DNA from 2 places in the Lacrimispora struthionigena genome. Region 2 is predicted to be linked to the other one. Evidence: a T-box and tRNA genes for the amino acid it is inferred to sense, from the RefSeq annotation. Region 2 holds a T-box; the other holds one or more tRNA genes.
What was found. A T-box is a leader RNA that pairs with one kind of tRNA and senses whether it is charged. The one in region 2 lies ahead of pheS (phenylalanine--tRNA ligase subunit alpha), so its partner is inferred to be a tRNA-Phe.
Positions count from the first base shown of each region.

Region 1: it encodes a tRNA-Phe, which carries the amino acid that the T-box ahead of pheS (phenylalanine--tRNA ligase subunit alpha) is inferred to sense. The anticodon was not compared.

Region 1 is NZ_JBMBWP010000002.1:2,650,628-2,654,031, forward strand. Features, by position in the region: rRNA gene ACOAOT_RS21355 (23S ribosomal RNA) at 1-931, shown strand, start outside; tRNA gene ACOAOT_RS21360 (tRNA-Asp) at 1,020-1,093, shown strand; tRNA gene ACOAOT_RS21365 (tRNA-Val) at 1,117-1,189, shown strand; tRNA gene ACOAOT_RS21370 (tRNA-Thr) at 1,225-1,297, shown strand; tRNA gene ACOAOT_RS21375 (tRNA-Tyr) at 1,316-1,397, shown strand; tRNA gene ACOAOT_RS21380 (tRNA-Met) at 1,444-1,517, shown strand; tRNA gene ACOAOT_RS21385 (tRNA-Phe) at 1,562-1,634, shown strand; tRNA gene ACOAOT_RS21390 (tRNA-Lys) at 1,638-1,710, shown strand; gene ACOAOT_RS21395 (hypothetical protein) at 1,779-2,009, opposite strand; gene ACOAOT_RS21400 (aminotransferase class I/II-fold pyridoxal phosphate-dependent enzyme) at 2,134-3,404, shown strand, end outside.
Region 2 is NZ_JBMBWP010000002.1:262,573-265,976, forward strand. Features, by position in the region: gene pheT (phenylalanine--tRNA ligase subunit beta) at 1-332, opposite strand, end outside; gene pheS (phenylalanine--tRNA ligase subunit alpha) at 355-1,374, opposite strand; T-box leader at 1,430-1,673, opposite strand; gene ACOAOT_RS10120 (GtrA family protein) at 1,748-2,809, opposite strand; gene ACOAOT_RS10125 (phosphodiester glycosidase family protein) at 2,972-3,404, shown strand, end outside.

The sequences.
Region 1 (3,404 bases), 2.4 Mb from region 2:
GCACGAAAGGCGTAATGATTTGAGCGCTGTCTCGACAATGCACCCGGTGAAATTGAAATACCAGTGAAGATGCTGGTTACCTGCGCCAGGACGGAAAGACCCCATGGAGCTTTACTCCAGCTTGATACTGGGATTCGGTGCTGCATGTACAGGATAGGTGGGAGGCAACGAAGATAGGACGCCAGTCTTATCAGAGCCGATGTTGGGATACCACCCTTGCGGTATTGGATTTCTAACCTGCAGCCATAACCTGGCTGGGGGACAATGTCAGGCGGGGAGTTTGACTGGGGCGGTCGCCTCCGAAAGAGTATCGGAGGCGCTCAAAGGTTCCCTCAGAATGGTCGGAAACCATTCGAAGAGTGCAAAGGCATAAGGGAGCTTGACTGCGACACCGACGGGTGGAGCAGGTAGGAAACTAGGACTTAGTGATCCGGTGGTATAAAGTGGGATTGCCATCGCTCAACGGATAAAAGCTACCCTGGGGATAACAGGCTTATCACTCCCAAGAGTTCACATCGACGGAGTGGTTTGGCACCTCGATGTCGGCTCATCGCATCCTGGGGCTGTAGTAGGTCCCAAGGGTTGGGCTGTTCGCCCATTAAAGCGGTACGCGAGCTGGGTTCAGAACGTCGTGAGACAGTTCGGTCCCTATCCGGCGTGGGCGTAGGATATTTGAGAGGAGCTGTCCTTAGTACGAGAGGACCGGGATGGACTGACCTCTGGTGTATCTGTTGGTGATCAACACCATGGCAGAGTAGCCAAGTCGGGAAGGGATAAACGCTGAAGGCATCTAAGCGTGAAGCCCCCCTCAAGATGAGATATCCCATCGCAAGAGTAAGACCCCTTGAAGACGACGAGGTAGATAGGGCAGAGGTGGAAGCATGGCAACATGTGTAGCTGACTGTCACTAATAGGTCGAGGGCTTAACCAGGTTGGTTTAGGTAAGAGGAAAGAACGGATGAAAGATATATAACAATGTGTGGTTTTGAGGGTATATGTATTAACCTTCAAAAAGGTTTGGCCTGGTGGCTCAGTTGGTTAGAGCGCCGCCCTGTCACGGCGGAGGTCGTGGGTTCGAGTCCCATCCGGGTCGTTTTACAACTGAATTTTGCTTATGGGATCTTAGCTCAGCTGGGAGAGCATCTGCCTTACAAGCAGAGGGTCATAGGTTCGAGCCCTATAGGTCCCATTCTGTATGCACACGCCATACATGAGTAGATTTGTGCCGATGTGGCTCAATTGGCAGAGCAGCTGATTTGTAATCAGCAGGTTATCGGTTCGAGTCCGATCATCGGCTTGCATCAAAATTAAATATGGATGGGTTCCCGAGTGGCCAAAGGGGGCAGACTGTAAATCTGTTATCGACGATTTCGATGGTTCGAATCCATCTCCATCCATTTAGTGATTAAAATTCTAATCACTGCATATAATATAATTGAATAACGCGGGGTGGAGCAGTCTGGAAGCTCGTCGGGCTCATAACCCGAAGGTCGCAGGTTCAAATCCTGCCCCCGCAATTTTTGTTGGTATTTTTTATGAATTATGTGTTTTTTACACATGAGCCCAGATAGCTCAGTTGGTAGAGCAGAGGACTGAAAATCCTCGTGTCGCTGGTTCGATTCCGGCTTTGGGCATATGGGATACTAGCTCAGGTGGTAGAGCACTTGACTTTTAATCAAGTTGTCCGGGGTTCGAATCCCCGGTGTCTCAGGACAAGCCTTGGAACAGAAATGTTTCAGGGCTTTTTTTATGCAAAAAAATATTCGATGAAAGTATTACTATTCATCGAATTCTACGATCACATAATATCCCCTGTCGTTGTGTTTGATTTCTTTCACAATTCCATGATCTGATTTAATACGGTCACGGCCCATATAGCATCCGGACATGGCAACCGCAGGGTCGATAATATAGCTATAGCTGCTGGTTCCTTCTCTTTCGATAATTTGAACCTGGTCACCGGCCGTTACAAGTCCGGGGCGTTCCATTTTAAATTCTATCAGTCTCATAATCGGTGTTCTCCTTCTTATTTCCAGGTTATTATAACCCTGTGAGAAAAAATTGTAAAGATTAGATAAGAATGATATACTAAAAGGGCAATTTTGAGTGCTGTTAAGAGAGGCGGTTGGCAGGGTGAGTGATAATAGGAATCTATTAGAACGATTAAAGGAGTATGGAAGATCAGATTTTTATCCCTTTCATATGCCTGGGCATAAAAGACAATGGGAAGAATCATTTTGTGAGAAATTTACCAACCCATTTTCTGTTGATATTACGGAAATTGATGGATTTGATAATCTGCATCATCCTCAGGGAATATTAAAGGAGTCTATGGGATGGGCAGCGGACGTATATAAAAGTGACAGGACTTATTATCTGGTGAATGGAAGCAGCTGTGGGATATTAAGCGCCATCAGCGGTACGGTATCAAGAGGCGGAACTATTTTGATGAGTAGAAATTGTCACAAGTCGGCATTCCATGGAGTTTTCCTCAATAATTTAAAAGCAGAATATATTTATCCACAATTGATCGGGGAATTTGGCCTTCAAGGTGGAATACTTCCTGAAGATATGGAATGGATGTTGAAAAACCATCCGGATGTGGAAGCCGTACTTGTGGTATCTCCTACTTATGACGGTATTGTTTCGGATGTGGGTAAGCTAGCGGATATAGTTCATAAATTTGGTTTACCTTTGATTGTTGATGAGGCACATGGCGCTCATTTTTCATTTGGAAAGGGACAGGGATTTCCTGTTTCAGCCATTGAACTTGGGGCTGATGTGGTGATTCAGAGTCTTCATAAGACACTTCCCTCTCTTACACAGACGGCTGTTATGCATGTAAAAGAAGGGTATGTGGATATGGACAGGCTGGACCGGTATGTGCATATGTATCAGACCAGCAGTCCGTCTTATGTTCTGCTTGCTTCCATAGACAACTGTATCGGATATATGGTTGAAAATGGGTCAAAATGCATGAATGAGTTCTATGAGAGGATAATGGAGTTAAGGGATGGATTGAAAGATCTTAGCTGTCTGAAGATTCTTGATGAACAGGTGAAAGGACAGTCAGGAGTGTATGAGGTTGATTTATCAAAGCTTATTATATCTACAAGGGAGTCTAAATACTCGGGAGCTGAACTGGATCATTTATTAAGAGAAGATTATCATTTGGAAATGGAAATGTGCGGAACGGACTATGTAACGGCTATTTTAACCATGGCTGACACAAGAGAAGGATTTAAAAGGCTTTCCCAGGCATTGCTGGAGATTGATTCAACGGCAGGGAAGGGCTCTGAAATATGCTATGGCGCGAGATATTTAGCAGCGGAATACAACAGTTTTAAAGTCAGACCCGAATGCAGGATTACCATTGGGAAGTCAATGGACTCACGTAGAAGAAA
Region 2 (3,404 bases):
TCTTCCGGAAGAGGACCGCCATCATGGCCTCCTGCAACCTTTCCGCCGTCTAAAACAACCGGTACCTTATCTCCTGTTTTAACGTTTGATGCGCCAGTTACGATCTGAACGGTCTCAGAACCTACATTCACCTGGCAGACAATCAGTTTATCTGCATCCGGATGGCGTTCAATCGATACGATATGACCGACTACGATCTTCTCCAAATTTTTATCCAGGCATTCATAGCCCTCAACCTTCGTTCCGGTCAGTGTCATGGCATCTGTATAATCCTGAGGTGTCACTTCCAAATCCGGTACATATGCTTTAACCCATGATAATGGTGTATTCATCAATCTATCTCCCTTCCTGTTTCTAGAACTGCTTTAAGAATCTGATGTCATTTTCATATAATAATCTCATGTCATCAATCTCATATTTTAACAAGGCAATTCTCTCCAAGCCCACTCCGAATGCGAATCCAGAGTATTCATTGGAATCGATTCCGCTCATGGCAAGCACGTTGGGGTGTACCATTCCGCAGCCTAAAATCTCAATCCAGCCAGATCCTTTGCAGAAACGGCAGCCCTTTCCTCCACATTTAAAGCAGGTAACATCCATTTCTGCGCTTGGCTCAGTAAACGGGAAATGATGGGGGCGGAATTTCACCTTTGTCTCAGGTCCAAATAACTCTCTGGCAAATTCAGCCAGGGTTCCTTTTAAATCTGCAAATGTTATATTCTTATCGATTACCAGTCCCTCAATCTGATGGAACGAAGGTGAATGGGTTGCATCTACTTCATCAGAACGGAACACTCTGCCTGGTGCCAGCATACGGATGGGAAGCTTTCCCTGCTCCATGGTACGAACCTGAACAGGAGAAGTCTGACTTCTTAAAACAATGTTGTCACTGATATAAAAAGTATCCTGCTCATCTCTTGCCGGATGGTTCTTGGGAATATTCAGCTTTTCAAAGTTATAATGGTCATACTCTACTTCCGGGCCTTCAATTACTTCATAACCCATGCCCACGAAGATTCTCTCCACCTCTTCTAATGCGATGGTATTAGGGTGGGTATGGCCAACCCGGTTTCTCTTCGCCGGCAGTGTGACATCGATTACTTCTTTCTTCAGCTGCTCTTCTCTTGCTTTTTTCATCAGCGCAGTCATGGCCGCGTCCAGCTTACCTTCAATTGCTTCTCTGGCCTCATTCACCATCTGTCCAATCTTAGGTCTGTCTTCCGGAGTAACGTCCTTCATGCTCTTTAACACGCTGGTCAGTTCTCCCTTTTTCCCAAGATAAGCAACTTTAATGTCGTTGAGTTTTTCCAGCGCATCGGAAGCTTCAATTTGCTTTAACGCTTCTTGTTTGATTTTTTCTAATTGATCTTTCATCATGCTCTCCTTCTTTGATTCATTCCCTGATACATTAAAAAAAGCTCCATCCCTGTAAAGGGACGAAGCTGTGTTCGCGGTACCACCCTGATTCCTGCATCAAAAGCAGGCACTCGGCATACGTAACGTGTACGGACGTCATGACCTACCCGCCTGCCAATTAAATAAATTCACAAGTTTCAGCCATGCTGCTTCAGTGGGAAATTCGAACTCTTAATTGAACTTAAAAGGGCTTTCAGCCGGTGACCCCTTCTCTCTGATAGAAATTAAGATTCTACTTGCACTTTCATTGCATTTCATATTTTAATGTAATATTGTCACCATTATAATAAGATAAAATTAAAATGTCAAGACATTTTTAAACCTGTCCTTTCTATAAAGCGGAATGAACCGGTCTTTTCTTGAAAACGAAAAATTTCTGAACCAGAAAGTTAACAAAGAAGATCGTGACCTCCACCACAATTTTTGCTTCTAAGCCACCCATTCCCCAATCTCTTACCAGCCATAAAAGCATGGCAGTATTGACTGCCAGTATGGAAAGAGCCAAAGCGGCATAGCCCAAGGCAGACTGCAACAGGTTTCCTTTGTAATGAAATACATAATTGCGGTTTACAAAGAAGTTAAATGAAGCACTTACAATTCTTGACATGATGTTGCTGACAGCATCTGCAGTTATAACCCCGAGTCCGGAAGTAAGGGATAAAAGAATGCCAAACAGCAGGTAATCGATACAAAAACTGAGAAACGAGGACGAAACAAATTTTAGCATCGTCATATAAATCCGTGCAGAGTCTTTTAAGGGCCGGAAATGAGAAGATTTATTTCCTTCCAGATAAATCGTTTCAATGGGAACTTCCACAATCCTGATATTTTCTTTAATACAGGTCAGAAGCATATTTGTCTCATATTCATACCGCTCTCCTGATATCTCAAGTAGCATTGGAATTAATGTGCTGTCAAACCCTCTCAGCCCAGTTTGCGTGTCTTTCAGCCATTTTCCAGATAAAAGCCAGAACGTAAATCTTGTAAGCTGATTACCTAATCTGCTTCTTAAGGGTATATTACCCTGGAAATTGCGGCTGCCGATTATAAGAATATTTTTCTCTCCTGTTTTTGCCTCTAATAAACGAGCAATATCAGTCACAGTATGTTGACCATCTGCATCAGCAATGATTATTCTGCCTGAAACCTTCTGATCTCTGATAAATGTTAATGCAGTTTTAACTGCTTTTCCTTTTCCGTAATTCCTGTCATGCTGCAGTACAATTCCATAGCTTTCTGCCTCACGGAAAATTTCTTCTGCTTCTATCCTGCTCCCATCATTGACAATCAGCAGCACTGCTTCCAATTTGTAACTCAATTCCTTTAAGAGAGCAATTAGCCGATCATCCGGATTATACGCCGGAATAATAATATAATTATTCTTTACTGCCATAGAGTTCCTCTCTTTCTGTCACTTTTTCAACAGTATACAAGTAACTACTGAAATAATACTGAAAAAATTCACACAGAATAATCTTTCTTTTTTTCAGATGTATTTAAGATTCAGGCGTTATACTCAACGCTATCAGTTCCGTTCAAGAAAAGGATACCCAATATGATAAATAATAAATTTATAAAAGTAATATTATTTGATTTTATAATTGCTTTGCTCTGCTTTGGAGCATTTATCCTTTATTTCTATATCATGCCACGTAAAGGGGATCAGAATGCTACCATTTTAATCAATGAGGCCGCTACAGAGTCCCAGGCTTTTGCTCTTCCAGACAGCGTTGACAATACCAATACCAGTCCTTCTGGTAAAAAAAGAGGCAATAAAAATAATCCCGGCAATGGTAATACTAATACAAAGTCAATTGTATCAGAAAAAAACAGCCTGGATTTATCCAGTAAAACCAATACAACTTTGGAGTCATTCAAAAATGATAACATACAGCTGAACATTACAAAAAATGAGTTAGGAGAGGGAAATGATAAAATCACCTATTATACCGCCGATCTATACGTAACCTCCGTCAAGCAGCTTCAAA